2 regions of the Planococcus rifietoensis genome follow, and region 2 is predicted to be linked to the other one. Evidence: predicted binding sites of a transcription regulator. Region 2 holds the regulator's gene; the other holds the start of a gene.

Region 1 (4,426 bases), 1.4 Mb from region 2:
TACATCTGTGCAGATGAAGCGGCGTGCAATGCCCGACTGACGACCGTCGACCGCCTCGAGAAATTTCTAGATCGGCTGGAACGTTAAATGGAGAATGGCATGGATTGGATATGGCTAATCGGATTGTCATTAGGGGCTGTTGGCGCGGTGTATTTATTGCTGAGCCAGCAAATCCAGGCATTGGAGGTGCGCATGAAGCATATGTCAAAACGCATTGAACAATTGGAAGCGGAAGTCACATTGGAAGAACCGGCAATCAATGGTGAGCTGCGGCGCTTGATCGCTGAAGGTCAGGAAATCCGGGCCATTAAAGCGGCGCGTCTCGCATTCGGCTATTCGCTCCTCGAAGCGAAACAATATATCGATGGATTAAAAGAAAACGATTGAAACCAGCAGGCTTTTGAGAAACTCAAGAAAGTCGTATTTTCCGAAGCTTATCGCTCGCTTTCCGTGGGCTCGCGCCCAAGCCTCCTCAGCCGCTTTGCGTCTTGCGGGGTCTCGGTCGTCTCGCTTTACCACTGGAAAGATAAGGTCGACCTATGGGAGACATTATCTTTGCGAACGTAATGCGCAGCATTATTGAGCAGAAGGGTTTACGAGCGAACGCTTCTCCAAATAATTAGCTAGGTCATTGATTTTTAGAAATCGAAGAGGCTAAAATCTTTTGAATTATAGTGTGTTACGGAGTTGTTCAACATTCTGCTAACAGGCTTTCCTTTAGAAGGAAGGCCTGTTTTTCTGTCTTTCGGCAGGGTTTCGGCCGGAAGAAACCGAAATAAAGGGAAAGGAAAGGGGGAGGTGTGATGCGCCTCGCGACAATCCAGTGGAACGGCACGGAAGAAGCGGCACTGGTCATGAAGGACGGCTTTTTGCCATTGCGCAAGCTCAACGAACATACGGCAGAAAACTGGCCGACCGATTTGTTCACGCTGATCGAAACAGGAGAACTCGAGCTCTTGAAGAGGTGGCTGAGGGAAGAATTCGAACGCATGCCTGAAGGGGCGCTCGAAGCATCGCTCATGGCGTTTTCCGAAGCGGATTACGCGCCTTTATACCGCCATCCGCGAAAAATCTGGGGCATCGGGCTGAATTATGCCGAGCATGCGGCCGATTTGAAGGAAGTATCGCCAGACACCGAACCGGCGAGTTTCATGAAACCCGATACGACGATCATTGGGCCGGGCGATGCAATCGAGCTGCCGAAGCAGTCTAACCGGGTGACGGCTGAAGCGGAGCTCGGCATCATTATCGGAACCGAATGTAAGAATGTTTCAAGAGAAGATGCATTCGATGTGGTGGCGGGTTTCACGACGGTTATCGATATGACCGCTGAAGACATTCTCGAGAAGAATCCGCGCTATTTGACGCGCGCGAAAAGTTTCGACACTTTCTTTAGTTTCGGGCCGGAACTCGTGACGCCTGACGAAGTGGAGGCCGTACTTGAACTGACGGTGGCGACCGTCAAGAACGGGGAAGTCCACCGGAAAAACAGCGTCTCGAATATGACGTTCCGCCCGCGGGAGCTCATTGCGTTTCATTCGGAAGTGATGACGCTATTGCCCGGAGACATCATCTCAACCGGAACGCCGGGGGCCGTCGTCATCCGCGACGGCGACGTGGTCGAATGCCGCATCGATGGATTTCAAACTTTGCACAACCCGGTCGAAGATTTGAAGTTGCCGGGCCGTGAATAAATAAAAGACGGACATCCCGAATGGTGGGTGTCCGCCTTTTTCTATAATGCGGCCATGCCGCCATCCACGCGGTACTGGGCGCCTGAGATGAACGTACTTTCATCGGAAGCGAGAAACAGCACTAGATTGGAGATATCCTCGGATTCGGCGTAGCGGCCGAGCGGAATCGTTTTCGACAAAGTTTTTTCGGTTGTACCGAGTCCTTCTTCGAGCGAGCGCATCATGCGTGAATTGACCGGCGACGGGTGGACCGAATTGACGCGGACTTGATGGCGCGCACTTTCGTAAGCTGCGGCTTTCGTCAAACCGACGACCGCGTGCTTCGATGTGATATATGGGCTGACGTTCGGTGAACCGCTAAGGCCCGACACCGACGACATATTAATGACACTCCCGGAGCCTTGCTTGTACATAATCGGCAGCACGTGCTTCATGCCGAGAAAGACGCCGCGCACATTGATGGCGATGACTTGATCGAAATCTTCCACCGTCTGCTCGGTGAGCGGAGCGACACGCCCTTCGATTCCTGCATTGTTGAAGAACACGTCGATCTTGCCGAACGCTTCGACCGCTTTGTTGACATAGTTTTTGACGTCTGTTTCTTTGGAAACATCGGCTTGGACAATTTCCACGCCGCCCCTTAATTCTTGCTTCGTTTCTTGGAGCGTTTTTTCGGAAATATCGACGAGTACGACTTTTGCCCCTTCCGCCAAAAAACGTTTCGCCGTCACTTTGCCGATAGCGCCAGCGCCTCCGGTAATGACGGCCACTTTTCCTTCCAATCTTGCCATTATTTCATTCCCCCTTGAATTGATCTTTCCATCTTTGCTCTTTAAGTTTACTGATTATCCCAAATTAGTTCAAAACATTCTGTCTTTTTGGGAATTCCTTTCTTTTGCCTCTTGCCGCTTTCTAACTTTTCCATTAAAATAAGAACAAACGTTCTATATAGGAGTGGCGTCATGGGAAAACAAACAGGAAAGCCCCGCTATATCGCCTGTATCGACATGCGCAGTTTTTACGCCAGCTGTTCAGCAGTCGAGCGCGGCCTTGATCCGATGGAAGCGTGCATCGCCATCGTCGGAAACCAGGAGCGAAAAGGCAGCGTCGTGCTCGCAGCCTCGCCGGAAATGAAAAAACGCTTCGGTGTCAAAACCGGCACACGGCTATTTGAAATTCCGGATCACCCGGATATCCTGCTCATTGAGCCGAGGATGCAGTTTTACTTGGAGATTTCGATGGCCATTACCGACCTGTTCGCCCAGTACGTGCCAAAAGAAGACATCCATGTCTACAGTGTGGATGAGAGTTTCATCGATTTGACGGGCATCATTCATGTGTATGGAACTCCGGAAAAAGCAGCCATCGACATGCAGGATTCGATCATGCGCCAGTTCGGCTTGCCATCTGCAGTCGGCATCGGGCCGAATATGCTGCTGGCCAAGCTGGCACTCGATCTCGAAGGCAAGAAAAAAGGGCTCGCGCATTGGACGATGAAAGACGTGCCGAGAAAATTATGGCCGGTTTCCCCGCTCAGCAAAATGTGGGGCATTGGCAGCCGAATGGAACGCAACCTCAATAATATGGGAATATTCACAGTCGGCGACTTGGCGCGGGCGGACGTCAAACGGCTAGAGGACCGCTTCGGCATCATGGGTCATCAACTGCACCAGCACGCGCGCGGCATCGATTACTCGGAACTTGGATCGCTGCTCATCGAAGGCCAGAAAAGTTTCGGGAAAGGCCAAATTCTTTACCGCGATTATGAAACGCGTGAAGACATCCTGACGATTGTGCTGGAAATGTGTGAAGATGTCGCGATGCGCACACGGGAAGTGCGCATGGCAGGGCGCACGATCCATCTCGGCATGAGCTACAGCAAAACTTCATTCGGCGGAGGCTTCTCACGCTCGCGTTCGATCGACGAAGCAACCAACGACACCTTGAAAATCTACGCTGTGTGCAAAGAACTGTTCCGGGAATTCTACACCGGCCAGCCCGTCCGTCAAATCTCGCTGTCCATCACCAATCTGGAAGACGAAACTTCGATGCAGCTGAGCTTGTTCGAAGCGGATAAATGGCAAAGGCGGCGCCTTGGCGCAGCGATGGATGCGATCAAGCGCAAGCACGGGCCGACCGCGATTTACCGTGGCGTTTCCGGTACAGACGCCGGCACGGCGATTGACCGCACGAAGCTGATCGGCGGGCATAAAAAATGAAGTGTTTGATATAAAGCAAGCCTTGCCAATATGGCAGGGCTTTTTATTCTGCTGAAAAAATACTTGCACAAATGATCAAAGCGCTTTAATATATAAAACGTAATAATTACGATTTATTGATTGAAACAATAAGGGAGTTAGATCATATGGACAAGCGCATCCCCATTACTGTATTGAGCGGATACCTGGGCGCGGGCAAGACGACGCTATTGAATCATATCTTAACGAACCGCGAAGGCTTGAAAGTCGCAGTCATCGTCAACGACATGAGCGAAGTGAATATCGACAGCGCACTTGTCCAAAACGGCGGCTTTTCCCGCACAGAAGAAAAACTGGTCGAAATGCAAAATGGCTGTATTTGCTGCACATTGCGCGAAGACTTGATCGTGGAAGTCGAGAAGTTGGCGAGTGAGGGCGATGTCGATTATATTGTCATCGAATCGTCCGGCATTAGCGAGCCGGTTCCAGTCGCACAGACCTTCAGCTATATGGACGACGTGCTCGGGGTGGACC
Region 2 (4,426 bases):
TCGTTTGGTAAAAGAAGAAGACGTCAATTTTATCCGCCTGCAATTCACCGACATTCTCGGCGTTATCAAAAACGTAGAAATCCCAACATCACAGCTTGAAAAAGCACTCGATAACAAAATGATGTTTGATGGATCTTCAATCGACGGCTTTGTCCGCATCGAAGAATCCGATATGTATTTGTTCCCAGATCTTGATACATGGGTTGTATTCCCATGGATTACAGGAAAAGGAAAAGTTGCACGTCTAATCTGCGACATTTACAATGCAGACGGAACGCCATTTGCTGGCGATCCACGCACAAACTTGAAGCGTGTCTTGAAAGAGATGGAAGAACTTGGATTCACTCATTTCAACCTAGGGCCAGAGCCGGAATTCTTCCTGTTCAAACTTGATGAAAGAGGCGAACCGTCTCTTGAGTTGAATGACCACGGCGGCTATTTTGACTTGGCGCCGATGGACCTTGGCGAAAACTGCCGACGCGACATCGTGCTTGAACTGGAAGAAATGGGCTTTGAAATCGAAGCATCCCACCACGAAGTAGCTCCAGGACAGCATGAAATTGACTTTAAATATGCGGATGCCATCAAAGCTTGCGATGATATCCAAACGTTTAAATTGGTTGTTAAGACGATTGCCCGTAAACACGGCCTTCACGCAACATTCATGCCGAAACCATTGTTCGGCGTCAACGGATCAGGCATGCACATGAACGTTTCCTTGTTCAAAGGCAACGAAAATGCTTTCCTAGATGAAGATGGCGATTTGAAGCTGAGCAAAACGGCTTACCAGTTCATGGCAGGCATCATCGAGCACGCGAAAGCATTCACAGCTGTCACAAACCCGACAGTCAACTCGTACAAACGCCTTGTACCAGGTTATGAAGCACCTTGCTACATCGCTTGGTCAGGTAAAAACCGCAGCCCGCTGATCCGCATCCCTGCTTCACGCGGCTTGTCTACACGCGTAGAAGTGCGTTCAGTTGACCCTGCTGCTAACCCTTACTTGGCTATGGCTGTATTGCTAGGCGCAGGACTTGACGGCATCAAGCGTGATTTGACTCCGCCAAAAGCTGTTGACCGCAATATCTATGCAATGAACCGCAAAGAACGCAAAGAAGTCGGCATTGAAGATCTGCCAGGCACATTGTATGCAGCACTTGACGAGTTGCAAAATGATGAAGTCATGACAAAAGCGCTCGGTTCACACATTTTGAATAACTTCGTGGAAGCGAAGGAAATCGAATGGGATATGTTCAGAACAAGCGTGCACCCATGGGAGCGCGAGCAATACTTGAAAATGTATTAATAGCGAAAAAACCGGAGCCCAGCGCTCCGGTTTTTTTATGATGGAAAATGACTTAGGCCATACGGTAAGCGGCGTAAAGCGAACGCTAGGAAAACTGTCTAAAGTTTGTGTCCTTTCACACATACGCTGACAGATGAAAACGTGGTAAGATTTTACTTATATGAAAGAACTTTTAATATCTGGAGGGATAAAATGCGGTTTATGAATGTCATCATCGTCTTTCTCATTGCCTTTTCGTTCGCGGGAATCGCTTTGTATGCAGTGGGACCGAATCTATCTTCGGAGGCAGTAGCGCAAAAAGCATTTGAAGAACTCGAGCAAAGCGGCAAGATGGAGGAAATGGTCCAGCAAATCGAAGCGGATCCGGAAGTCAGCCGCTATATGGAAGAATGGCAGTCCCAGCAAGAGATTCCGCAAGAATCTCAAGAAAGCGGGATGGAGGGCCAGTTGGAAGAAGAAGCAATTAATGAAAGCGATTCTATCGAAATTGAACCACCGCAAGTGCCGGAAGAGCAGGAATTGGCTTTTGATACTAAGGAAGATGCGGCAAGTGTCATGATGGAAAAAGTCGGCTTCCGCAACTTGCTGAAAATGAAAAATGCAGTTGAAAACGACACGATGACAGCTGAACAGGTCATGGATGAACTCGACGACGATTTAAATGAGGAAGAAATGCTGGCTCTGAAAGTGATGATTTTCAAGGAATGGCAAAACCGAAACTAAACAACAGTTTATGCTACACTAATATATGCATTTCCATTCATTTTGAAGGGAGGAATCTCGGTGAAAACGTTTCAAGTAGAATTCTTCTTTGATCAAGGGAATACCATCGTGCATACAGTAAAAGCGATCGACAAGGAATCGGCCATCAGCCAAGTGCCATCGAACGGCACTTATGAATTGACGGACGAAGCGAATGGCAAGATTTACCGCATCACCATCAACTTGGTAAAATACATCGTCGTAACAGAAACGCAAGCAAACTAAAAAAATAAGACAGCCGGAGATAAGCATCTCCGGCTGTCTTTCTATCATCAAGATTACATAAGATAATTATAGGTAGACACAAAACGATAGAAAAAAGGAGGAACTTTTGCTTTCCTCCTTTTTTCTATCGTTTTGTGTATTAAGGCTATATGTTTAATGGATTTGGCGGTAGACGCCGACGACTTTTCCGAGAATGCTCACCTGGTCGACAATAATCGGATCCATTGACGAATTTTCGGGCTGCAAGCGGAAGTAATTGTCCTCACGGAAAAAGCGTTTAACGGTTGCTTCATTTTCCTCGGTCATGGCGACAACGATGTCCCCATTATCCGCAGTCTGCTGTTGCTTGACGACGACATAATCGCCATTCAGGATGCCGGCTTCGATCATACTTTCACCCATGATTTCCAACATGAAGATATGGTCTTCTTCCGTGCCGTAAGTTTGAGGCAGCGGGAAGTATTCTTCGACGTTTTCGATGGCGGTGATCGGCATCCCCGCTGTGACTTTACCGATGAGTGGCACATGGAGGACAGGGCTCTTATCGATGAGCGCTTCTTCTGAGCCGATGATTTCGATGGCTCTTGGTTTGGTTGGGTCGCGGCGGATCAGCCCTTTGCTTTCGAGTCTCGCTAGATGGCCGTGGACTGTCGAACTGGATGCAAGGCCGACCGCTTCGCCAATCTCCCGGACGGAGGGTGGATAGCCTTTTGCACGGACTTCATCTTTTATGAAATTCAGGATGTCTTCCTGACGCTTAGATACTTTTTTCACCAGTTTCACCTCTTTATAGGATTTATTCAAGATTAACTATCTATAGTATAGCAACTCGGGCATTGAAATGCAAACATAGGTTCGAATTTAATCTTGACAAGAAACGTCTGTTCGCTTTACTATGAGAACATACATTCCGAACAAATATCCTAAAGGGGGCGGCTTGAATGACATTCTTTCGACGGAACTCATATTTAGTTTTCTTTTTCTCACTCATAGTAGTGTTTACATTTTACACGGTGATCAGCCATAACGCCGAAAAGCAGCAATTGGGCGAGCTGCAAATTGAAAAAGGTGATACGCTATGGGAGTTAGCTGAATCGTTCAGCGGCGAAACTCCCCATCATGAATGGATAGAAGAGATCATGGAAGTGAATAATTTGAAGACGACGAAAATCGTGGCAGGGCAATCATTGAAGATTCCAGCAGAACAGTTGAACTTCACGCCGGATGAAACTAAATATTATGCAGGTGATGCAGAATGAAGAAAAAAGCTTTAGTTTACTGCCGTGTCAGTACCACTAAAGACGAGCAGGAAACTTCGCTCGAACGGCAGGAAGAAGAATTGCTGTCGTTTGCATTCGAGCAAGGCTACCTGGTGGAAGATGTATACAGTGACCAGCACAGCGGATATGAAATGGATCGTGAAGGGCTTCTCGAGATGCTCAATCAAGTGAAGAGCCAAAAGGTCGATGCCGTGTTCATCCAAGATGAGACGCGCCTTGGCAGAGGGCATGCACGTATCGCTTTATTGCATGTCATGAAAAAACATGAGGTCGATGTCTATACGCTATCGGATCATGGCCCGATCGCCTTGAACGATATGGATGACATGGTCCTTGAAATTTTGGCCATCGTGGAAGAATACCAGCGCAAAATCCACAATGCCAAGATCAAACGGGGCATGAAGCGTGCGGTGGAGAATGGCTATAAGCCCGAGCGCAATTTAAAAGGAAAAGGCAATCCGGACGGCCGTGAGCGACTGGATCTTCCGGTAGATCAGATCGTCAGCCTAAAAGCGAGCGGCTTGACCTTCCATGAAATCGCGGTTACGCTGCAAGGCTTCGGCTACCAAGCAAGCAAAGCGACGGTGCACCGCCGTTTCCGCGAGTACCAGCAAATGAAAGAAAGCTGAAATCTTGCACTGTCCCGCCTTTTTTTGTACCATGGAGCAGTAGAAAGGGGGACTTTACATGCTATCTCCAGATAAGATCGGACGCATCAATGAACTGTCCAAAAAGTCCAAGCGCGACGGGCTGTCGCAAGAAGAAGCAAAAGAACAATCGGCGCTGCGCCAGGAATACTTGCAAAGTTTCCGCAAGTCGATGCGTGGAACGATTGAAAATGTCACCGTCATCG

The links. The regulator LexA, encoded in region 2, represses DNA repair genes until DNA is damaged. The targets are predictions, from matches to a motif close to CGAACATATGTTCG.
Region 1: the regulator LexA is predicted to act here: its motif matches at 2,627-2,640, upstream of AUC31_RS14910 (Y-family DNA polymerase).

Annotation. Positions count from the first base shown of each region.
Region 1 covers NZ_CP013659.2:2,999,554-3,003,979, reverse strand. Annotated here, with positions in the region: gene AUC31_RS14930 (FusB/FusC family EF-G-binding protein) at 1-87, shown strand, start outside; gene AUC31_RS14925 (hypothetical protein) at 100-387, shown strand; gene AUC31_RS14920 (fumarylacetoacetate hydrolase family protein) at 804-1,694, shown strand; gene AUC31_RS14915 (SDR family NAD(P)-dependent oxidoreductase) at 1,736-2,485, opposite strand; gene AUC31_RS14910 (Y-family DNA polymerase) at 2,657-3,913, shown strand; gene AUC31_RS14905 (GTP-binding protein) at 4,060-4,426, shown strand, end outside.
Region 2 covers NZ_CP013659.2:1,649,048-1,653,473, reverse strand. Annotated here, with positions in the region: gene glnA (type I glutamate--ammonia ligase) at 1-1,306, shown strand, start outside; gene AUC31_RS08220 (hypothetical protein) at 1,499-2,029, shown strand; gene AUC31_RS08215 (hypothetical protein) at 2,090-2,293, shown strand; gene lexA (transcriptional repressor LexA) at 2,447-3,067, opposite strand; gene yneA (cell division suppressor protein YneA) at 3,235-3,552, shown strand; gene AUC31_RS08200 (YneB family resolvase-like protein) at 3,549-4,202, shown strand; gene AUC31_RS08195 (DUF896 domain-containing protein) at 4,261-4,426, shown strand, end outside.